2 regions of the Burkholderia singularis genome follow, and region 1 is predicted to be linked to the other one. Evidence: riboswitches for the same ligand, from Rfam matches in the RefSeq annotation. Region 1 holds a riboswitch; the other holds the start of a gene.
What was found. A riboswitch is a leader RNA that binds a small molecule or an ion and turns the genes downstream of it on or off. The one in region 1 is predicted to bind thiamine pyrophosphate.
Positions count from the first base shown of each region.

Region 2: linked by a shared signal. The riboswitch ahead of AQ611_RS02945 (FAD-dependent oxidoreductase) and the one ahead of thiC (phosphomethylpyrimidine synthase ThiC) in region 1 are both predicted to bind thiamine pyrophosphate.

Region 1 covers NZ_CP013448.1:2,850,880-2,863,025, forward strand. Annotated here, with positions in the region: gene AQ611_RS12625 (MFS transporter) at 1-903, shown strand, start outside; gene AQ611_RS12630 (EamA family transporter) at 1,230-2,165, opposite strand; gene AQ611_RS12640 (DUF1223 domain-containing protein) at 2,563-3,417, opposite strand; gene AQ611_RS26355 (hypothetical protein) at 3,431-3,907, opposite strand; TPP riboswitch at 4,092-4,208, shown strand; gene thiC (phosphomethylpyrimidine synthase ThiC) at 4,374-6,305, shown strand; gene AQ611_RS12655 (glycine zipper 2TM domain-containing protein) at 6,645-6,857, shown strand; gene AQ611_RS12660 (hypothetical protein) at 7,080-7,334, shown strand; gene AQ611_RS12665 (DMT family transporter) at 7,518-8,450, shown strand; gene AQ611_RS12670 (sensor domain-containing phosphodiesterase) at 8,463-9,752, shown strand; gene arfB (alternative ribosome rescue aminoacyl-tRNA hydrolase ArfB) at 9,798-10,217, opposite strand; gene AQ611_RS12680 (AAA family ATPase) at 10,214-12,146, opposite strand, start outside.
Region 2 covers NZ_CP013448.1:631,805-643,950, reverse strand. Annotated here, with positions in the region: gene thiE (thiamine phosphate synthase) at 17-1,315, opposite strand; gene AQ611_RS25320 (hypothetical protein) at 1,312-1,458, opposite strand; gene AQ611_RS02955 (thiazole synthase) at 1,455-2,270, opposite strand; gene thiS (sulfur carrier protein ThiS) at 2,371-2,568, opposite strand; gene AQ611_RS02945 (FAD-dependent oxidoreductase) at 2,622-3,788, opposite strand; TPP riboswitch at 4,039-4,172, opposite strand; gene AQ611_RS02940 (ABC transporter ATP-binding protein/permease) at 4,521-6,290, shown strand; gene AQ611_RS02935 (alanine/glycine:cation symporter family protein) at 6,382-7,920, opposite strand; gene AQ611_RS02930 (glutamate synthase subunit beta) at 8,180-9,646, opposite strand; gene AQ611_RS02925 (glutamate synthase-related protein) at 9,764-12,146, opposite strand, start outside.

The DNA of each region.
Region 1 (12,146 bases):
GCCGCCGCCACCGCACCGACGCTCGCCGTGCTCGCGGCCGCGAGTCTCGCGATCGGCATCCTCGCCACGGTCACGCAGCAGGCCGTGCCATTCGCCGCCGAGATCGCGCGGCCCGCCGAGCGCGGGCAGGCAGTCGGCACCGTGATGAGCGGGCTGTTGCTCGGCATCCTGCTCGCGCGCACCGCGGCCGGCTTCGTCGCCGAATATTTCGGCTGGCGCGCGGTGTTCGGCGCGTCGGTCGCAGCGCTCGCCGCGCTCGCGGCCGTGATCGCGATGCGCCTGCCGCGCAGCACGCCGACGTCGACGCTGCCATACGGCAAGCTCCTCGCATCGATGTGGCAGCTCGCGCGTGAGCTGCGCGGGCTGCGCGAAGCATCGGCAACCGGCGCGGCGATCTTTGCCGCGTTCAGCGCGTTTTGGCCGGCGCTCACGCTGCTGCTCGCGGGCGCACCGTTTCATCTCGGCCCGCAAGCGGCGGGGCTGTTCGGCATCGTCGGCGCATGCGGCGCGCTCGCCGCGCCCTATGCAGGCCGCTTCGCGGACAAGCGCGGCCCGCGCGCGATCGTGACACTCGCGATCGCGCTCGTCGCCATATCGTTCGTGATTTTCGCGTTGTCGGGGACGAGCCTCATTGGGCTCGTGATCGGCGTGATCGTGCTCGACATCGGCGTGCAGGCGGCGCAGATCTCGAATCAATCGCGCATCTACGCACTCAAGCCCGAAGCGCGCAGCCGCGTGAACACGGTCTACATGGTCTGCTATTTCGTCGGTGGCGCGATCGGCTCGTGGGCGGGCGTTACCGCATGGCGCGCGACGGGATGGCTTGGCACGTGCGCGGTGGGGTTGCTGTTCGCGCTCGTCGCGGCGTTCGTTCACTACAAAGGCCGGGCGGATACAGCGTAAGCGCGCGCGGCGAGGCGCTTGGCTGGGGCTTCAAGTCTTCGGAACGTTGAAGGCCCGGGGTTCGACGAGCGACCCTCGAATCGTGTCGACGCTGCCCAACGCGTTCGTGGCATCGAGCCGCCGAGCCGCATCTCGAATCCTATCGGGCCGTTCCGGACGATTCGCCGCGCAGCGGCGAATACTGCGCATCCATACCGCAAACCGCCGGGCCGAAACCCGCGCGCCGCGGCCAACGGCAAGCGTGAGCCGCCCGCGACCGCCGGACTGCATGAACGCGCGCAACGGCCTGCGCCCGCCGGCGCGCTGTGCGTGAACGCTACTGCGGCTTACTGCGGCTGCTTGCGCGCCGGATCGAAGATGAACGACAGGCCGACGCTGCCGAGAATCGCCATCGTCGCGATCACGGTCGCGAGCGTCACCGGCTCGCCGAGCAGCAGCGCGCCAAGCGCGACGGCCACGACCGGGTTCACATACATGCAACTGCTCGCGATGATCGGGCTCGTATGGCGGATCAGATAACCATACGCGACATACGCAGCCATCGTGCCTGCAAGCATCAAATAAACGAACGCGGTGCCGGGCAGCAACGCGACGTGCTCGATGCGCTCGCCAAGCAGCCACGCAATCACCGTCGAGGCCGCGCCGCCCAAGCCGATTTGCAGCGCCGTCGATAAAAACAGATCCCGCGGCAGCGCGAGCCGTGCGGCCAGATGCGCGCCGCCCGCCCAGAACAGCGCGCCCGCGAGCACGGTGATACTGCCGAGCGTCGAGCCGGGCGACGACGCGCCGCCCGAATTCAACACGATGATGCCGGCCATCCCGAGCCCGACGGCCGTCCACTCGCCGGCAGTGACGCGCCGCCCGGCAATCGACGCGATCACGGTCGCGAACAGCGGCACGGTCGCGACCATCACGGCCGCCGAGCCGCTGCTGACGGTTCGCATCCCGAGCGCGATGAATCCCGACGACAGCGTGACGAGCATCGTGCCCACCAGCACCGCGTTGCGGACTTCGACAAACGTCGGCCAGACGGGGCGCCGCCGCATCGCGAAGATGAACAGCCCGATCCCCGCGAGCAGATTGCGCAGCCCGGACAGCATCAGCGGCGGAAACGAGCCGAGCGCGACATGCAGCGCGAGATAGGTCGAGCCCCACGCGAAATAGATGAACGTCAGCGCCAGCGCCACCCGGCCGCCGCGGCTGCGCGGCAGACGAGGCGGATGGCGCTTGACGAACGCGAGCAAACGGTCGAATGGCGTCATCGGTCAGCTTGCCTGCGCGAGATTGCGCATATCGGCGCAAAGCGCGATATGGCCTGCCGGGCAAATCGCCTGAAGGACAGCGGCGGATGACTGTATGCGAAACGGCGGGACGAGACGTGCGACGGCAAGCATGACCGATGATGGCGGAAGAGGATTGAAGAGCTTGAACGAAAACAGGCGCGGCCGAATGGCACGACGCCGCGCGGACATTATGCATTAAGGAATAGAAAATAATTGTCAAGCCGATTCGAATGCGCATTCGGTGATGTTTCGGCGCGACATTTCATGGATGCGAATGCTGTCTTCGATCAACGGCCGATATCGGCAAGCTGCCGCAGCGCGCCATCGCCATCGCCGTCACCGTCATCGCGATACGCCGTTGTCGCATTTGCGCTATTTATTGTCGCTTTTCAGTAGGCACGGCCGTGGCCGGCGAGTTCGCGCACAAACCCAGATCGACCGCCTGCAACACCTCGCCCGTGTCGGCATCCTCGGCGAACGCGACAATGCCGTAACGCGCCGCATCGCGCATGCGCCAGCCGTCGGGATATGGCAGGCTGCGCCGCACGTCGAGCCTTGCCGCAGGCGCAGGCACTGTCGACACGAGTGGGCCGAGCCATTGCCGCACGACGCGCTCATGACGCAGCGTCGCCCCGCGGTTCTCGCCCGCGCGCACGTCCGACGTCAAGCCGTTCTCGTACAACGCAACATAGGCGTTAAGCGCGCGCGGCGCGCCGTCGCGCGCGAGCACCGACAGCGCCACATCGAGCGCGTGCGGACCCGGCATCGCAGCCAGCGCAATCCCGATACGCGCGGGCTGCGCCGCCGTCGCGGCGACACGCCGCGCGAACGCGTCCACATCCCGCCAGTCGCGCATTTCACGGCCCGCCACCGCGATTTCCGGCGTATAGACGACGCCGCCTCCATGCTTGGCCGCCAGCGCGGCCTGCCGCTCGGCGAAGCGATGCTGCGCGAAGCGATCCGCCCAGCCGAGGCCATCCCAGTAATCGACGTGCAGCGCGAGCGGCACGACTCGCAACGCCGTGCGCTGCGCGGCGAGCCGCGCGAGCCAGCCGTCGGCGCTCGGGCAACTGCTGCACCCCTCGCTCGTATAGAGTTCGACGAGCACTTGCCGGGTGGCCCCGCTGCGCGCAGCGCACACGGCGTCTGCCGCATTGGCGGCGCAGGCCGCGCCGAACGCGAGCGCCGCGACGGCGATGCGCATCGAGACCGGAAGCCAATGCGGCAACATGGCGGCGTCGATCTCAGTTCGTCATCGGGCTCGGCTCGCCCGGTGACATCGTCTTTTTCATCGCGCTCGCCGGCGCATGGCGCTTGTGCATCGCATGCTTGGACGCACTCGCCGGCTTCATGCGCATGCTGTCGCCGGCCATCGCGCCGCCGGGCATCGCGCTTTTCGGCATCGCACCTTGGGGCTGCGCCATTGCACCGTTGGACATCGCATCGGCCCGCATCATGCCGTTTGCGCTGTGCATCGCGCCGCCTTCCTTCGGCATCGCGTCGGCTTGCATCGCGCCGCTTCCCTTCGACATCGCGTCGGCTTGCATCGCGCCGCTTCCCTTCGACATCGCGTCGGCTTGCATCGCGCCGCTTCCCTTCGACATCGTATCGGCCGGCATCGCTGCCCCGTCCTTCTGCATCGCCGCGTTCTGCGCAAGCGCGGCTCCGGCAGCCAGCGCAAATCCGGCCGCACAGGCCCAAGCCATCAGGCGCTCTTTCATGGGATCACTCCGTCGTTTTTGGTTGAGGAGCCGAATAGTCGTCGCGCGCGGTCGGATATGACAGGCCGCGCGAAAAAAATGCCGCGCCGCCGCGCCAATGCCGCGCGGCCCGCGACGCGCACGGCGGCGAGCGGGCGATCCGCCCCCGGTTGAAACCGTTGCCGTCCCGGTGTATCGTGTGCGCTTGCTAACGCGGGGGTCCTGCGTGGCGATCGGTCTGCCGATTGCCGCAGCGGGTGAGAAATACCCTTTGAACCTGATCTGGATAATGCCAGCGCAGGGAAGCGTCCGGGCTTCGTCACAACTGCGTCAGAATCCCGTCGCATTGCGAATCTCGTCTCCTGCTTAGCACCCCGCTTTAGCTTGCATGAGACCAGAGCGCGCTGCGTGAGACCGGCGTCGGTGCTTGAGCACTCACTCCGGTCGACACACGCGAAAGCGCCCACTCTGATCGATAGGAGATCGCATGAACGCCAACCCCAAATTCCTTTCCGCCGACGCGCGCGTCGACGCCGCCGCCATCGCGCCGCTGCCGAACTCGCGCAAGGTCTATGTGACGGGCTCGCAGCCGGACATCCGCGTGCCGATGCGCGAAATCACGCAGGCCGACACGCCGACGAACTTCGGCGGCGAGCGTAACCCGCCGATCTATGTGTACGACACCTCCGGCCCGTACACCGATCCCGACGCGAAAATCGACATCCGCCAAGGCCTGCCCGCGCTGCGCCAGCGCTGGATCGAGGCGCGCGGCGACAGCGAGACGCTCGCGGGCCTCACGAGCCAATACGGCCGCGAGCGCGCGGCCGATCCGGCCACGGCCGAGCTGCGCTTTCCGGGCCTGCACCGCCAGCCGCGCCGCGCGAAAGCGGGCGCGAACGTCACGCAGATGCACTACGCGCGCGCGGGCATCATCACGCCGGAGATGGAATTCGTCGCGATCCGCGAAAACCAGCGCCGCGCCGAATATATCGAGAGCCTGAAGGCGAGCGGCCCGAACGGCGAGAAGCTCGCCGCGATGATGAGCCGTCAGCATCCGGGCCAGGCGTTCGGCGCCGCGGCATTCGGCGCTCATGCGCTCGCGGCGATCACGCCCGAATTCGTGCGCGACGAAGTCGCGCGCGGCCGCGCGATCATTCCGGCGAACATCAACCATCCGGAATCCGAGCCGATGATCATCGGCCGCAACTTCCTCGTCAAAATCAACGCGAACATCGGCAATTCGGCCGTCACGTCGTCGATCGGCGAGGAAGTCGACAAGATGACCTGGGCAATCCGCTGGGGCGGCGACACGGTCATGGATCTGTCGACCGGCAAGCACATCCACGAAACGCGCGAGTGGATCATCCGCAACAGCCCGGTGCCGATCGGCACGGTGCCGATCTACCAGGCGCTCGAAAAGGTCAACGGCCGCGCCGAGGATCTGACCTGGGAAATCTTCCGCGACACGCTGATCGAGCAGGCCGAGCAAGGCGTCGACTATTTCACGATCCACGCCGGCGTGCGCCTGCAATACGTGCCGCTCACCGCGAACCGGATGACGGGCATCGTGTCGCGCGGCGGCTCGATCATGGCGAAGTGGTGCCTCGCGCATCACAAGGAAAGCTTCCTGTACGAACGCTTCGAGGAAATCTGCGAAATCATGAAGGCCTACGACGTGAGCTTCTCGCTCGGCGACGGCCTGCGCCCCGGCTCGATCTACGACGCGAACGACGAAGCGCAGCTCGGCGAGTTGAAGACGCTCGGCGAACTCACGCAGATCGCGTGGAAGCACGACGTGCAGACGATGATCGAAGGCCCCGGCCACGTGCCGATGCAACTGATCAAGGAAAACATGGATCTGCAGCTCGACTGGTGCGACGAAGCGCCGTTCTACACGCTCGGGCCGCTGACCACCGACATCGCGCCGGGCTACGACCACATCACGTCGGGCATCGGCGCGGCGATGATCGGCTGGTTCGGCACCGCGATGCTGTGCTACGTGACGCCGAAGGAGCACCTCGGCCTGCCGAACAAGGACGACGTGAAAGAAGGCATCATCACGTACAAGCTCGCCGCGCACGCGGCCGATCTCGCGAAGGGCCATCCGGGCGCGCAGGTGCGCGACAACGCGCTGTCGAAGGCGCGCTTCGAATTCCGCTGGGCCGACCAGTTCAATCTCGGCCTCGATCCGGACAAGGCGCGCGAATTCCACGACGAAACCCTGCCGAAGGATTCGGCGAAGGTCGCGCATTTCTGCTCGATGTGCGGCCCGCATTTCTGCTCGATGAAAATCACGCAGGACGTGCGCGAGTTCGCGGCCCAGCAAGGCGTGTCCGAAGCCGATGCGCTCGCCAAGGGGCTCGAGGTGAAGGCCGTCGAGTTCGTGCAGAGCGGCGCGCAAATCTATCAGCGTCAATGACGCCCGCGCGGCCGCCCACGGCCGCATGTTCGACCGCCCCCTCGAAAGCCCGCGCAGCGCGGGCTTTTGTTGTTTTCGCGCGCGATCGCGCGGGGGCCGCACGCTTGGCCGCGTTCGCCGCCGACGGTGCCCCCACGCATGCCGTGCCGGATTGCCGCAGGCGCCCGACGCGGCGAAACATTTGATTACGAAAGCGCGAACGCCCTAACAAGTCTTTACAGCGCAACCGAAGCGGCCCGCGTAGATTTTCAGACGTAGGCAGCATGACGAAATACGCGTCTACACGTCTCTGTTACGTCACTTTTATCCGGGACGTCACTTTTATCTGAGGATTGGACCATGAAATCGATTCGGCGTATTGGGGTATGCGCGATGCTCATCGCCACGGTCGCGGGCCTGTCGGCGTGCGATACGATGACCACTCAACAGCGTAACGCGGCGATCGGCGCAGGCATTGGCGGCGTCGCCGGCGCGGCGCTCGGCGGCAACGCGCTGTCGACGGTCGGCGGTGCGGCGGCGGGCGGCCTGATCGGCAGCCAGGTCGGCAAGTAACGCCGTCGTTCGGGCCGGGCGCGTGTCGTTCGACGCCGCCCGGCAAACGACGCGCGGCCGGCCGGCAGCCTAGCCTTTGGCGCGACAGCGGCGGCGCACGCGTCCTACGTGGCGCGACGGCTTCGCGAAATGATCGGTTACCGTTTCACACAGCGTTTCATATAAGACCGATCTAAGCTCGAACGCATCGAAACCTGCCCCGCACGCGAGCGCGTCACCATCATGTACAAGACCCTCATCTTCACCGCGGCCGCGAGCCTCGCGCTCGCCGGGTGCTATTACCCATATGGCTACTATCCGGCCGGTTACGCCGCTGCGCCCGTCGAGACCGCACCCGTCTATACTGCGCCCGCGTATGTCGCGCCGGCCTATCCGAGCTACTACTATCCGGCGCCTTCGCTGTCGCTTAATTTCGGTTACTGGGGCGGCCATCGGGGTTATTGGGGCGGCGGTCGCGGCTATTGGCGTCACCACTGAGCGCCAACCGCCCGGACGCACGCACAGGACGCGCTAGCGGCCGCGTGGGAGCCGTTGCGTTCTTGTCCGATCATTGCTTGCCGTTTGATCGGTTGTTTCGTCACAGCGTGAAACGTCGGACGGCAGCGCGGTGTAAGATGCTTCAAGCATTTACCTCCACCCGCCTCCCGTCCTGTCCTGTCGATGAATTTCAAGAACGCACTCCTGCTGATCGTCCTCGCCGCGCTATGGGGCGCGTCGTTTCTTTTCATCCGCGTCGGCGTAGCCGAGTTCGGCGTCGCGCCGTTAATGGCGTTGCGCGTCGCAATCGGCGCGCTTTTCCTGATCGCCCTCTCGCTCCCCCGCTATCGTCCGCGCGAGCTTGCCGCGGCGCTGCGCAAGCATGCCGGGCCCCTGTTCGTGGTCGGCGTGCTGAACTCCGGCGCGCCGTTCTGCCTGTTCGCGTTCGCCGAGCTGACGCTGTCGGCAGGCGTCACGTCGGTCATCAATGCGACCGCGCCGCTCTGGGGCGCGCTCGTTGCGTATCTATGGCTCAAGGAAGCCCTGCCGCTGCCGCGCGCGCTCGGCCTCGTGATCGGTTTCGCGGGCGTGCTCACACTCGTCTGGGACCAAGTGTTCTCCGCGCACGGCTCGAACCAGGCCGCGCCCGCCACGGTCGCGCTCGCCGCCGCGGCCGCGCTCGGCGCGACGCTGCTGTACGGCATCGCCGCGAACTATACGAAACGCAAGCTCACGGGCGTCGACCCGCTCATCAGCGCGACAGGCAGCATGATCAGCTCGACGCTCCTGCTGGTGCCGTTCGCGCTCGCGACCTGGCCGGCCGCCGCCGTCTCCGCGCACGCATGGGAAGCCGTGCTCGCGCTCGGCATCGCGTGCACCGGCATCGCCTATTTCATCTTTTTCTACCTGATTGCCCATGTCGGCCCGGCGCGCGCGATCACCGTCACGTTCGTGATTCCCGTGTTCGGCATCCTATGGGGCGCGCTCTTTCTCGGCGAGCACGTATCGACCGGCATGATCGAAGGCGGCGCGATCGTGCTGCTCGGCACCGCGCTTGCGACCGGCGTGATCAAGCGGCTTCCCGGCGCCGGCACCCGGCACTGCGAGGCGCGCTGACGCCGGCACACGATGAGCAAAGCGCCGGAGTTCTCGCTCGACAGCCTGATCTCGCGGCTCATCGTCTGCGACGACGGCTGGTGCGCGCGCTATCACGACGCGATGCTCGCGAGCGTTTTCCAACCGGTGATTTCGCTTACGCACAAACGTGTCGTCGGCTATGAGGCTCTCGTGCGCGCCACCGACGCGAACGGCGCGCATGTCACGCCGGACGCGCTGTTCGCCCGTGCGCAGGCGCGCGGCGAAACGGTGCTGCTCGATCGGCTCACGCGCTGCCTGCACGCCGCGAACTTCGCGGCGCAGGACACCGGCCTGAGCTGGCTGTTCCTGAACGTGCTGCCGCAAATTTTCGTGTCCGGCGGCGCGCCGCGCGAATTCATCGAGACGCTGTGCGCCCGCTTCGCGCTGCCGCCGGCGCGCGTCGTGCTCGAGGTGATCGAACAACCGTCGCGCGACGAAGTCGCGCTCGCGCATACGCTCGATGCAATCCAGCACGGCGATTTTCTGATTGCGATCGACGATTTCGGCACCGGCTTTTCCAATTTCGATCGCATCTGGCAAATCAAGCCGGACATCGTGAAACTCGACCGCTCGATCGTCGAGCACGCGCTCACGGCCAACGACGCGCACCGGCTGATTCCACCGCTCGTCACGATGCTGCATCACGCGGGCGCGTTGGTACTGGCGGAAGGCGTCGAAACCGACGACGCGCTACAGTTGCTGATGGATGCCGACGTCGATTTCGTTCAGGGCTTCTGCTTCGGCCAGCCCGGCCCTTCAATCGCGCACGCGGGCGCCCAGGTGAGCGCATGCGTCGAGGCCGCATGGTCGCGCTTCACCGATCGGATGCGCCGGCGGCGCAACAGCGCGCAGCCGGGTGTCGACACGATCGAGCGCATCGTGCTCGCGGGCGCCGCCGAATACGCGGCGACCGGCGATCTGCGCGGCGCCGCGCAACGCATGTTCGCGCATCCGAGCGTGCGGCGAGTGTTCGTCGCCGAGGCGAACGGCGATCAGATCGAACCGTCGATCGCGTCGAACACGCCACGCACGGCAACGCGGCGGCTCGCGCCGCTGATGCCGGATCTGCACTGCAACTGGTCGCGCCGCGCGTATTTTCAGCGCGCGATCGCCACACCGGGACGCGTTGCGTTGATGGGACCGCATGTGTCATTGACGGACGGCCGCGACTGCTATACGGCAGCGGTCGCGATCCTGCTCAACGCCACGCTAAAAGTGTTCTGCGTCGATCTCGCCTCCGCGCCCGGCATCGATGCCGGCGCACGCTCGGCCGGCGCGTAGCCGCGCGCTTCGTCCTGCACACCGGCCGCGCGCGGTCATTTGCGCCTATTCGGTCATCTGGCCGCGGCCCGCTTTGCCGCGGCCCGCTTTCACGTCGCCACGCTGCCGCTTGTCGGCCAGACGGCGCTCCTTCGACGCACGCGTCGGCCGTGTCGCGACCCGCTTACGCGGCGTCACGCCCGCACTGCGGATCAGCTCGTCGAGCCGCGCGAGCGCGGCCGCGCGGTTCTTTTCCTGCGTCCGGTATGTCTGCGCCTTGATCACGATAACGCCGTCGCGCGTGATGCGCTGATCGGCCCGCGCGAGAAGACGCGCCTTCAGCGCATCGGACAGCGACGACGCGCGAATGTCGAAGCGCAGATGGATCGCGCTCGATACCTTGTTGACATTCTGCCCGCCCGCGCCTTGCGCGCGAATGGCCGTCAACTCGACCTCTTCCGGCGAAAACGCGTAGCGCAGCGTCATATCGCCCCCTCTTGCGGCATCGGCTGCTGCGCGCACAGCAGCGCATCGGCGATCCTCGCGGCAAGCCCGGAATCACGCGCGGTACGCGTTGCGACCGCTTGCGCGAACACCGTGCGCGAGCCGATCACCTGCACGCGCGAGCGCGCACGCGTGATTGCCGTATAGACCAGTTCGCGCGACAGCACGCGATTGAACGACGCGGGCAAAATCAACGCCGCTTCGTCGAACTCCGAGCCTTGCGATTTGTGAACGGTCAATGCAAACGCCGTTTCGTGCGGCGGCAGCGCGGCCGGCGTGACGGCGCGCGTGCGGCCGTCCGCACCGCGAAACCAGACGCGCAGCGTGCCCTGCGCGTCCGGCAGCGCGATACCGACATCGCCGTTGAACAGCCCGAGCGCGTAATCGTTGCGCGTCACCATCACCGGCCGCCCCGCAAACCACTGCGCGCCGATCGCGAGCGGCACGCGCACGGCGCGGCGCACCTCCGCCGCGATAAGCGCGTTGACTTCGTCAGCGCCCCGCATGCCGGTGCGCGTCGCGCATAGCGCACGGAAGCGGTTGAGCATATCGAAAAGCGGCCCGGGGTCCGGCACGGGCGCGGCGAGCGCGTCGCGCAGCGACGCGGCATAACCGGAGAAGCCCTGCGCAATCCGCTCGACGGTCGCGCCCGGCAACGTCGGGCCATTGCCGTCGTCGTGCAGACATGCGGCCGCGCCGGGGTCCGTCGATAGCGCCTCCAGTGCCTGCCGCGCATCGCCACGGCGAATCGCAACCGACAGCCGGCCGATCGGCGAATCGAGCCCGAAGCGGTAATTGCGTTCGAGCCAGACGACGCAATCGGTCAACGGCGCGATCGCGCGGCCTGCAACGCAAGCGGACTCGACGCTCTGCCGCGCTGTTACCCCGCCCGGCACCGGCGCGCCGGTGTGCCGAGCGGCAGCGGCAATGGCAGAACCCGCGTGATCCCGCTGCGGCAAGCCCGTGCGCGCGCCAGCGGCGGCGTATGGCCCGGTATGCGCGTCGACATTCGCATTGCGCGCCAACGACGTGGCGGAACGCTCGTCGGGCACGGCGGCGTGCGGCATCTCGGCATCGGACGCCGCGAAGCTCGCGTCGTCCAGCCATGCCAGTTCGCCCGAGTCGATCCACGCAAACGAATCGGCAGCCATGCCCTCCCCATGCGCGTCTCCGCTCAAGCCCGCATCACCACCGGACTCGGTCTGCCCGCCGGGTTCGGCTTGCCGATCCGGGAGATCTGCCGGGCCCGGTCGATTCGGCTTGCCGTCGAAGGCGCCTTCGTCGTCCGTCTCGAACAGCGAGCGCTGCACGGCGTGCATCATCCGCTGCGCGCCGCGCGTGCCGGATCGCCGCGCAACGGGCCGAGGCCCGTTCGATGCCGCCGAGCCGCCCTGCACGGAGTCGGACGCGTTGGCGGGCATCGCCGCGCCGGTCAACGCGGCACTTGATGCAGACCCGGCGTCGCTCGCGATATCGGCCGGCGCGGAAGCCGCGCGGCCGCCGAAACCCTCCGGCAACGCGCCGGCGAATTCGGCCGCCTCCATGCCGAGCGCGCGCGCGATCCGATCGATGGCCGCCGCGCTGAACGCCGGTTGCGCGCTCAATTCCGCAAATACCGCTCCCGCCTCGACCGCCGCGAGCTGGTCCTTGTCGCCAAGCAGCACGATGCGTGTGCTCGGTGCGAGCGCATCGAGCAGATGCGCGGCAAGCGCGACGTCGATCATCGACGCCTCGTCGACAACGACGAGATCGTAAGGCAACGGATTATCGCGATGATGCGCGAAGCGCCCGCCCGCGCCGCCTCCCAGCAACCGATGCAGCGTGTACGACGTCTGCGGCAAACGCGCGGCGAGTTCGGGCGGCAAGCTGCCGGCCCGCGCGAGCAACGCTTCCTGCATCCGTTGCGCCGCT
Region 2 (12,146 bases), 1.4 Mb from region 1:
GCCCCCTGCGGGCCGGTCAGAGATTGTCAAATTGACCGGCAAATATCTTCTGCATTGCAATAATTGCCGATCGATAGTCGGCCGCGCCGGTGACCGCGCTGACGACCGCCGCACTGCCCACCCCCGTCGCGAGCACGGCCGCGAGCGTGTCGACGGTGATTCCGCCGATCGCGACGAGCGGCGCGCGCCCGGTGGCGATGCGCGCATAGCGCGCGATGCGCGCGAGCCCTTGCGGCGGCGCGGCATCGGCCTTGGTGCGGGTCGCGAACACCGGGCCGAGCGCGAGATAGCTCGGCTTGACGTGCAACGCGACGAGCATTTCGTAGTAGCCGTGGCTCGACAGCCCGAGCCGCGCGCCCGCCTGCGCGATCGCGGCCAGATCGGCGGTGTCGAGATCCTCCTGACCGAGATGGACGCCGTAGGCGCCCGCCTCGAGCGCAAGCCGCCAATGATCGTTGATGAAGAGACGCGCATGCGGATAGCGGCGGCTCGCGGCGACGGCACGCTCGATTTCCGCGCGTAGCCTGTCGGGCGCCGCCCCCTTCACGCGCAACTGAACGGTCGTCACGCCGCAATCGAGCACTCTTTCGACCCAATCGGCGCTCGGCAGCACCGCGTAGAGGCCCAGCCGCTCCGGGCATGGCGGAAAGCCGGGCGCGGGTGCGGCAGGCGCGCTCAACGCGTGCGGCAGGCGCGCGAAATCGGTTGGCCACGGCGGGAGGTTGCCGTCAGCACGCGCGTCGGCGGGGTGGCAAGGATCGGCGCAATCCGTGCCGTTACCGCGCGCTTCGCCGCGATTTACGCCCATGCCGCGCATGCCGCCGCCAAGCAGCGGGCCGGCATTGCGCATCGGGCCCGCAGAGGCTCTGGCATCGTGCGCATCATCGCGATGCGCGCCGGCGCCGGCCGCCTCGTCGCCGTCGCGCCATGCAAGCGCGAGGACGAGCGCGTCGCGCGTGTCGAAGCCGCAATCGATGAATGCGGCGAGCGCGGCGATCCAATCGTCCGCGAGCGGCCCGCGCGAAGCGAGCGCGCAGCGTGAGCCGCCCGCATGGAGCGTCGCCGATGCATCGTCGATCACGATCACGGCCGCCCCCGCCGCCGTCAGCCGCGCGAGCGACTCGCCGCGCGCGGCGGCGTCGCCCGCCGCCGCGACGACGACATCGCCCGCGCGCGCAGGCTCGGGCGGCGCAAGGCAGATGCGCGCCGGCGCGGTTGACGCCGGCCATACGCCGAGCCTCGCGCGAATCCGCTCAGCGGCTTCGGCCAGCTCGTCGGCAGGCGGCCAGAATATTTCGGACAGCGCGGCGCTCATACCCGCCCGCCCAGCGCACCGGCGAATCCGGCCGCGAACGCCCCCGGCCGATCGGACAGCGCGGCGCCGATGCGCGTGCCGCGCCCCGCATCGACGGCCCTTCCCGCCGGCGTCTCCGACCCGCTGAATTGCGCTGCGCTCATACACGCCCCCCATCCTGATGCCAGAACGGCATTCCAACGACGGGCGTGCTCGCTTGCGCGGCCTCGCGCGGCTCCATCTGGCCCGCGAGATAAGCGGCGCGCCCCGCATCGACGCCCAGCGCGAACGCGCGCGCCATGATCTCCGGATGCGTGGCCTGTGAAACCGCCGTATTGAGCAGCACGCCGTCGAACCCCCACTCCATCACCTGGCACGCGTGCGACGGCACGCCCAACCCTGCGTCGACGATCAGCGGCACGTCGGGCAGCCGCTCGCGCAGCACGCGCAGCCCATACGGATTCACGATGCCCTTGCCGGTGCCGATCGGCGCGCCCCACGGCATCAGCACCTCGCAACCGGCGTCGAGCAGACGCCGGCCGATCACGAGATCCTCGGTGCAATACGGCAACACCTTGAAGCCGTCCTTCACGAGCAGCGCCGCGGCCTCGACCAGGCCGATCGGGTCCGGCTGCAACGTGTAATCGTCGCCGATCAGTTCGAGCTTGATCCAATCGGTGTCGAATATCTCGCGCGCCATCTGCGCGGTGGTCACCGCCTCCGCGACCGTCTGGCAGCCGGCGGTATTCGGCAGCAACGGCACGCGATGCTGCTTGAGCAGCTCGAAGAAACCGGCCTCGGCCGTGCCGGCGTTCATTTGCCGGCGCAGCGCGAGCGTCACCATGCCCGGCCGCGCGGCCGCGATCGAATCGGACAGCGATTGCAGCGACGGATAGCGCGACGTGCCGAGCAGCACGCGGCTCGCGAGGGTTTTGCCGTAAAGCGTGAGCGTGTCGGCGCAAGGAATGGAGGTCATCGAAGCATCCTTGGTTGAAACTGAAGCCGCGGCCGAAGCAGCCATCAAGCGGCGAATCGATCGTCAAATCGGGCGGCGCGCGCCATGCGCGGAGGCGGCATCAGCCGCCCGCCACCGGATGCACGACGTCGAGCTTGTCGCCCGCCGCGAGCGCGCGCGTGGCGTGCTCCGAGCGCGCGACGAACGCGCCGTTCAGCGCAACCGCATAGGGCGGGCGCGCGCCGTATGCGGCAAGCGCATCGGCAATCGTCGCGCCGCCGGGCAGCGTCAGCGTCTGCTGATTGATCTGGAAATTGATCGGATTGTCCATCGTGTCGCCATCTTCTTTGCCGTAACTGTCTGTCAGGTTCGTCATGCTCTCGCATGGCTCGATCCGCACGCCGCGCCCGCTTGCTGACGCTCGGCGCCGAGATGCAGCAGCGCGGGCCAACGTGCATCGGCGCGCCAGGCGGCAAACGTGTCGGCATCGTGGACCGTTCGCTCGAGCAGCGCCTGCGCAAAGCAAGCCGCGGTATCGGCAACCTCCGGCGCGATCATGAAACCGTGCCGGTAAAGCCCGTTGACCGCGAGCGTCGCGCCGCCATGCCAAACGAGCGCCGGCCGATGATCGGGCAGCGTCGGCCGGCACTGCGCATTCAATTCGAGGATGCGCGCCTCGCCGAACGCCGGATGCACCGAAAACGCGGCGCTCAGCAGTTCGAGCGCGGAGCGCACGCTAACGGGCGACATGTCCTCGCCCTCGATCTCGGTCGCGCCGATCACGTACAAATCGTGCTCCTTCGGCGCGACGTAAAGCGGATAGCGCGGATGCAAAAGCCTGACGGGCCGCGTGAGCCCGATGCCTGGCGCATGCACGCGCGCGACTTCGCCGCGAATCCCTCGCAACGCCGGCCATTGCGCTTTCGCGCCGAGCCCGCGGCAGTCGATCGTGATGCGCGCGGCGCGCGGCGCATGCGCGTCGACGCCCGCGTGCCAGTGCACGTCGACGCCCCGCTCGTCGAGGCCCGCCGCGAGTGCGTGCAGCGCCTGGCGGTTATCGAGCTGGCCTTCGCGCTGCAACAGCAGGCCGTGCGCGAAGCGCCCCGCGAGCGCCGGCTCCGTCGCACCGATCTGCGCGGCCGCGAGCGGCACGAGGCCGCCGTCGAGCAGATCGGCGCGCGCGTTCGCGCGCACGCGGCGCTCGAAAAGCGGCGCTTCCGCGCGATCCGCGTGATGCCAAACGATGAGTGTGCCGTTGCGCTGAAAAAAAACCGGCTCGGGCAACTCGGCAAGCCAGCGCGGCCAGCGGTCGAGCGATGCCGCGCCCAGATCGGTGATAAAGCGCTCGGCGCTTGCCGCCTCGGCGAGCGGCGCGAGCATCGCTGCGGCCACCCACGCGGCAGACGACGTGCCGGCGGCGTCGCCGCGCTCGTAAAGCGAGACGCGGTGCCCCGCGAGCGCGAGACGCCATGCGATCAAACGGCCGACCAGGCCGCCACCCAGCACGGCGAAATCCGGTTCGGCCGAGCGCGGGTTCATCGCGCCCGTCCGTCGAACGTGTCACGGCCAAGCCGCTGCGGCGCCGGCGCGCCGGACGCGAGTAGGCAGGCGGCCGATAGCAGGCTGCCGCGCCAAAGAACTGAAGAATGAACGCTCATCGATTCCATCCGCCACGCGCGAACGCGTATTCAAAAGGACGAAACCGGCGAAAGAGGCCGGCCGCAACCGTACTGTGCTGTGCACGTTGCACACGATCGCGCCCGGATCGGGCGGCGCCAGGAAAACAGGGCCGGCGGGATCGGAAACTTCCCGCGCCGGTATTATCCGGATCGGGTGCGAAGGGACTCTCTCAGCCTCGTTGCGCGTATGCCCAAGCCGATCATCGGCCGGGTCGCGGCGCACGAAGCACCCCTGTTTCGTCGTCGGCCATTAGACCATAAAAGCGCAAACGGCGGCAAACCGTGCATGCCCGCGCATTCGCGCGCCGCGTGCGAGGCTGGCACAATGCGCGTGATCGTGCGCGTGATCGCCGCGTCGGCCGGCGAATCGCGCGCGCCGCTCGGCGGGCATCGCCCACGGCGCGGGCCGGCGTGATCGGCACCGCGCGCATCGAGCGGCATCGGGCACCGGCGGGCATCGCCCGGCTCACGCATCATCGCGCGCCGTTTGAGATTAAGCGCCGTTTAAGACGCCGCCGACAGAATTCGCCGCACGCCAACAGTAGTCGCAAGCCGTGCGCCGCGACGCCAGCAACGTCCGATCAGGAAGCACATGACTCAGCCACCCTCGTCCGCCGTCTCGCATCCGGCCCATCCGTCACCGGACGGAAACGGCAAGATTTCCGCCTGGAGTCTCATCAAGCCCTATTGGGTCAGCGACGAATGGAAGACGGCGTGGGGGCTGCTCATCACGATCATCGCGATCAACCTGACGATCGTCTGGATCAACGTGCGGATCAACGCATGGAACACCACGTTCTACGATGCGCTGCAATCGAAGGACGTGCACGACTTCCCCCGTCTGCTGGGCACATTCACGGCGCTGGCGTTCGGCTACGTGATTCTCACCGTCTACAGCCTCTATCTGCGCCAGATGCTCGGTTTTCGCTGGCGCCAGTGGCTGACGTCGCGCTATCTGCGCGACTGGCTCGGCGAGCGCAATTTCTACCGCATCGAGCGCGACCGCCTCGCGGACAACCCGGACCAGCGGATCGCCGACGATTTGCAAGCGCTCGCATCGACGACGCTGTCGCTGTCGCTCGGCCTTCTGTCGACGGTCGTCACGCTGATCACGTTCATCACCGTGCTGAAGACGATCGCGGGCGCGGCCACGTTCTCGTTCAACGGTCATGTGATCACCATCCCGAACTACATGGTGTGGGCGGCGCTGATTTACGCAATCGCCGGCTCTTACGTGATACACCGGTTCGGCCATCCGCTCGTGTCGATCAACTACCAGCAGCAACGCGTCGAGGCGGATTTCCGCTTCGGCCTGATCCGCATCCGCGAGAATACAGAGCAGATCGCGTTCTACAACGGCGAGCCGACCGAAGCCGCGCACGCGCAAAACCTCTTTCAGCGGATTCGCGACAACTGGTGGCGCGTGATGCAATACACGAAGCGTTTGACGTTCGTATCAAGTGTCTATGGACAGATCGCGCTGATCTTTCCGATCGCGGTCGCGGCACCCCGCTATTTCGCCGGCGCATTCTCGTTCGGCGTGGTGATGCGCATCGTCGACGCATTCGGCAACGTCAGCGATTCGTTCTCGTGGTTCATCGGCAATTACGGCACGCTCGCCGAATGGCGGGCAACCGTCAATCGTCTGAGCGAGTTCAAGCGGGTGATGGATGCGTCGCATCTGAAGGAATCGCTGTCCCCCGCCACCGAGCACGGCGGCATCAATCTGCATTACGTCGACGCGAACGCGTTGACGACGGCGCACCTCAAGCTCGCGCTGCCGGACGGCACGCCGCTCGCGTCGATCGGCAGCGTGACGATCGAGCCCGGCTCGCGCTGGCTCGTGCGCGGGCCGTCCGGCTCCGGCAAAAGCACGCTGATGCGCGCGCTCGCGGGCCTCTGGCCATTCGGCGACGGCGCAATCGACGCGCCCGTCGGCGCGCGGATGATGTTCGTGCCGCAGCAAAGCTATTTGCCGATCGGCACGCTGAAGGCGGCGCTCGCCTACCCGTCGGCCGCCGATGCGTTCAGCGACGACGCGTGCCGCGACGCGCTCGCCACGTGCGGCCTCGCCGGCTACGCGGCGCGCCTCGAGGAAACCGGTCACTGGACGCGCATGTTGTCGCCGGGCGAGCAGCAGCGTCTCGCGGGCGCGCGGGTGCTGCTGCACCAGCCTGACTATCTATTCCTCGACGAAGCCACGAGCGCGCTCGACGACGACAACGAAGAACGCCTATACCGGCTTTTCAACGAGCGGCTGCCGAACGCGGCAATCGTCAGCATCGCGCATCGTAAGTCGCTCGCGGTATTCCATCGGCAAACGCTCGATATACGCCGCGACGATACGCGCGCGGCGGCTTGAAAATCCGTCGCGGCGCGCGCCGCATCGTCGATACGTTGCCGAGACGACGCGATGCGCCGGCGTGACGAAGCGGCGCCGCCGGCCGCCACCGTCAACGCGCTGAGCCGGAGCCGAACGGCCCGACGGCCCGCTGCGCGCCGTGCGCATGCGCGTTGGCACCGCGTCCGGCCGCGGAATCGTCGGCGGGCCGCCCGCCCCGGGGCAATGGCCCATGCTCGCCCCAAACGTCGTTGGGCAGCACGTGTTCGAGCGCGGGAATCGTCTTGCGCGTGAAAACCGGCTCGGCCACGCCCGCCGCCCGCTGCCGCTGATAATCGCGCCACGCGGCAAGCGCGTACTTGCCGAGCGCGAGAATCGCGAGCAGGTTGATCAGCGCCATGATGCCCATGCTGGTATCGGCCATCGCCCACACCAGCGGCAGTTCGCCGACGCTGCCGAACATCACCATCGCGAGCACCGCGACGCGAAACACCGCCAACACGCCGCGCCGCTGCGCGACGAATTCGACGTTGCCTTCCGCATACGCGTAATTGCCGATCACCGACGAGAACGCAAGGAAAAAGATCGCCACCGCCATGTAGATGCCGCCCCAATCGCCGACGTGGCTCGAGATCGCGCGCTGCGTGAGCGCCGCGCCCTCCATCGACGAACCCGGCACGTACTGACCGGACAGCAGGATCACGAACGCGGTCGCGCTGCAAATCACGATCGTATCGACGAATACGCCGAGCATCTGGATCAGCCCCTGCGTGACCGGATGCCGCGTGCTCGCGGTTGCCGCCGCATTCGGCGCGCTGCCCATCCCCGCTTCGTTCGAAAACAGGCCGCGCTTCACCCCGATCGCGACCGCCTGGCTCACCGCGTAGCCCGCGAGGCCGCCCGTCGCCTGCTCGAAACCGAACGCGCTTTTCACGATCAGCGCGATCATCTGCGGCACGAGCGCGACGTGCGTGGCGACCGCGTAGACGGCGAGCGCAAGATAGCCGATCGCCATGACGGGCACGATCACCTGCGCGACGTGCGCGATCCGGCGGATGCCGCCGAAGATGATCGGCGCCGTCAGCGCCACGAGCCCGAGACCGACCGCCGCGCGGCTGAAGCCGAACGACGTATGGAACGCGTCGGCGATCGCGTTCGCCTGCACCGCGTTAAACACGAAGCCGAACGCAAGCACCAGCGACAGCGAAAACAGCACGCCCAGGCCGCGCGAGCGCAGCCCGATCTGGATGTAGTACGCCGGGCCGCCGCGATAGGTGCCGTCATGGTGAGACACCTTGAAGATTTGCGCGAGCGTGGCTTCGACGAACGCCGACGACATCCCGATCAGCGCAGTCACCCACATCCAGAAAATCGCGCCGGGGCCGCCGAGCGTCAGCGCCACCGCCACGCCCGCGATATTGCCGGTGCCCACACGGCTCGCCAGCCCGGTGGCGAATGCCTGAAACGACGAAATGCTGCCCGGCTCGCCCTTGCTGCCGACCACACGCATGCTGAGCAGCAACGCGCGTAACTGAATCATCCCGAAGCGCAGCGTGAACCATGCGCCTGCGCCCAGCAGCAGCGCGATCAGCACGTAGCTCCAGAGAATGCCGTTGATTCCGTTGATCAACGTGCCCACCATACCGTCCATTCGTCGGCCTCCTTGTTGGGGTCAAACCATTGCTTACCCGACCGGAAGCCGGCCGAAGCGCGTCATGATATGACAAGTTGGCCTGAATATTACGAAATAGAAAGATTTGGATGGGAAACGAAAGAAATCGCCGTCACGCGCGCCGGCGGACGATGCGCGCGGCCGCCATCTGCCTGCGCACGCCACGGCGGGCGCAAAAAAACCGGGCGTCCCCGCAGAGACGCCCGGCTCTCACAGGCCCGCGATGCCGCCGCGTCGATCAGCGCGGCAGCTCCGAATGCCCCATCAAATACGCATCAACCGACCGCGCGCACTGACGGCCTTCGCGGATCGCCCAAACCACAAGCGATTGGCCCCGGCGCATGTCGCCCGCGGCAAACACCTTGTCGACCGACGTGTAATACGCGCGATCGCCTTCGGTGCCCGCACGCGCGTTGCCGCGCGCATCCTTCGCGACGCCGAACGCGTCCAGCACGGGCGCGGCCGGTTGCGTAAAGCCCATCGCGAGCAGCACCAAATCGGCCTTGATCTCGAATTCGGAGCCCGGCACTTCCTGCATCTTGCCGTCCTTCCATTCGACGCGCGCCGCGATCAGCTTCTCGACCTTGCCGTTCTTGCCCTCGAAACGCTTCGTCGCGACTGCCCAATCGCGTTCGCAGCCCTCCTCGTGCGACGACGACGTGCGCAGCTTGATCGGCCAATACGGCCACACGAGCGGCTTGTTCTCCAGCTCAGGCGGCTGCGGCAGCAACTCGAACTGCGTGACGTGCTTCGCGCCGTGCCGGTTCGACGTGCCGACGCAGTCGGAGCCCGTATCGCCGCCGCCGATCACGACGACGTGCTTGCCCTTCGCGGTGAGCTGGTCGACAACCTTGTCGCCCGCATTGACCTTGTTTTGTTGCGGCAGGAATTCCATCGCGAAATGGATGCCCGCAAGCTCGCGCCCCGGCACCGGCAGATCGCGCGGCGTCTCAGAGCCGCCCGCGATCACGACCGCGTCGAACTCGTCCTTCAGCGTATCGGGCGACACGGTTTGCTGCGCCGCATTGCCGATCGTCTCGGGCAACGGCTCGCGGCCGATGAACACGCCGGTGCGGAACGTCACGCCTTCTGCTTCCATCTGGCGCATCCGGCGGTCGATCAGCCACTTTTCGAGCTTGAAGTCGGGAATGCCATAGCGCAACAGTCCGCCGATCCGGTCGTTCTTCTCGAACACCGTCACGTCGTGGCCGGCGCGCGCGAGTTGCTGCGCGGCCGCCAAGCCCGCGGGACCGGAGCCGACGATCGCCACCTTCCTGCCCGTCTTGTGCTTGGGGGGCTGCGGCTGAACCCAGCCCTGCGCCCATGCCTTGTCGATGATCGCGTGCTCGATCGACTTGATGCCGACGGGATCGTCATTGATGCCGAGCGTGCACGCCGCCTCGCACGGCGCGGGGCAGATGCGGCCCGTGAACTCGGGAAAGTTGTTCGTCGAGTGCAGCACGTCGATCGCATGCCGCCAGTCCTGCCGGTAAACGAGATCGTTGAAGTCCGGAATGATGTTGTTGACCGGACAGCCGTTGTTACAGAACGGAATCCCGCAATCCATGCAGCGCGCGCCCTGGATCTTCGCATCGTCATCGGCGAGCGCGGCGACGAATTCCTTGTAATGCTTGACGCGCGTGAGCGGCGCTTCATACGCCTCGTGACGGCGTTCGTACTCCAGAAAACCGGTGATCTTGCCCATGGGGTTCTCTTCTGAATCGATTGTGATCGGTAACGGTGACCGCGCCCGCCGCTCAGGCAGGCGCGGTCGCCAAGTCGTCGAGCCGCCCGGCGCCCGGCCGGGCCGCACCGGGCCGCGTCAGGCGGCGAGCACCTCGCCCGCCTTCTTCTTCGCGCCGATTTCGCCGAGCGCGCGCTTGTATTCGTGCGGGAACACTTTCACGAATTGGCGGCGCGCAGCGTCCCAGCTCTCCAGCATCGATTTCGCGCGCGGCGAACCGGTGAACTGGAAGTGACGCTCGACCAACCCCTTGAGCAACGCTTCGTCCGCCACGCCCGCATGCCAGAGCGCGGGATCGACGGTTCGCTCCTGCTCGGCCTGCGGCAGCACCGGATCGAGCGCGACCATCGCCTTGTTGCATTTGGTCGCGAACGTGCCATCCGGGTCGTACACATACGCGACGCCGCCCGACATGCCGGCCGCGAAGTTGCGCCCCGTCTCGCCGAGCACGACGACCGTGCCGCCCGTCATGTATTCGCAACCGTGGTCGCCCGTGCCCTCGACCACCGCCGTCGCGCCCGAGTTGCGCACGCAGAAGCGCTCGCCCGCGACGCCGCGGAAGAACGCCTCGCCTTCGAGCGCGCCGTACATCACCGTATTGCCGCAGATGATGTTTTCCTCGGACTTGCCGCGAAAATCATTGGTCGGGCGGATGATGATCCGGCCGCCCGACAACCCCTTGCCGACGTAGTCGTTGCCGTCGCCGACGAGATCGAGCGTCACGCCCCGAGCAAGGAATGCGCCGAAGCTCTGGCCGGCCGTGCCCTTCAACTGGATATGCACCGCGTCGTCGGCCAGGCCGTCGTGGCCGTGCCGCTTCGCGATCACGCCCGAGAGCATCGCGCCGACCGTGCGGTTCACGTTGCGCACCGGCTGGATGAACGACACGTGCTCGCCCTTCTCGATCGCGGCCTTCGCCTTTTCGATCAGCGTGTGATCGAGCGCGCGCTCGAGGCCGTGATCCTGCGTGTCGACGTGGCGGCGCGCCACGCCTTCACAGCCTTCGGGCTGATGGAACACGCGCGAGAAGTCGAGCCCCTTCGCCTTCCAGTGCTCGATGCCCTTACGCATGTCGAGCAGATCCGCTCGGCCGATCAGATCGTCGAACTTCGCGATGCCGAGTTGCGCCATCAGCTCGCGCGCTTCCTCGGCGACGAAGAAGAAATAATTGACGACGTGCTCGGGCTGGCCCGAGAACTTCGCGCGCAGCACCGGGTCTTGCGTGGCGACGCCGACCGGGCACGTGTTCAGGTGGCACTTGCGCATCATGATGCAGCCCTCGACGACGAGCGGCGCCGTCGCGAAGCCGAACTCGTCCGCGCCGAGCAGCGCGCCGATCACGATATCGCGGCCGGTCTTCATCTGGCCGTCGGCCTGCACGCGGATGCGCCCGCGCAGCCGGTTCAGCACGAGCGTTTGCTGCGTCTCGGCAAGGCCGAGTTCCCACGGCGTGCCCGCGTGCTTGACCGACGACAGCGGCGATGCGCCCGTGCCGCCGTCATGGCCGGCGATCACCACGTGATCGGCCTTCGCCTTCGCGACGCCCGCCGCGACCGTGCCCACGCCCACCTCCGATACGAGCTTCACCGAGATGCTCGCCGCCGGGTTGACGTTCTTCAGGTCGTGGATCAGTTGCGCGAGATCCTCGATCGAATAGATGTCGTGGTGCGGCGGCGGCGAGATGAGGCCCACGCCCGGCACCGAGTAACGCAGCTTGCCGATGTACTCGGACACCTTGTGGCCCGGCAATTGGCCGCCCTCGCCCGGCTTCGCGCCCTGCGCCATCTTGATCTGGATCTGGTCCGCCGACGCGAGATACTCGGCCGTCACGCCGAAGCGGCCCGACGCGACCTGCTTGATCTTCGAGCGCAGCGAATCGCCTTCCTTGAGCGCGATGTCGCGCACGATCTCGTCGCCGATCACCGATTTCAGCGTGTCGCCGGCCTTGATCGGGATGCCGCGCAACTCGTTGCGGTAACGGTTTTCGTCCTCGCCGCCCTCGCCGGTGTTCGACTTGCCGCCGATCCGGTTCATCGCGATCGCGAGCGTCGTGTGCGCTTCAGTGCTGATCGAGCCGAGCGACATCGCGCCCGTCGCGAAACGCTTGACGATCTCCTTGGCCGGCTCGACCTCGTCGATCGGAATCGCCTTCGCCGGATCGACCTTGAATTCGAACAGGCCGCGCAGCGTCATGTGGCGCTTGGTCTGATCGTTGATCAGATTCGCGTATTCCTTATACGTCTGATACGAATTGCTGCGCGTCGAATGCTGGAGCTTGGCGATCGTGTCGGGCGTCCACATGTGGTCTTCGCCGCGCACGCGGAACGCATATTCGCCGCCCGCATCGAGCATGTCGGCCAGCAGCGGATTGTCGCCGAACGCGTCGCGATGCAGGCGGATCGCTTCTTCGGCCACTTCGAACAGGCCAATGCCGCCGACCTTCGACGCCGTGCCCTTGAAG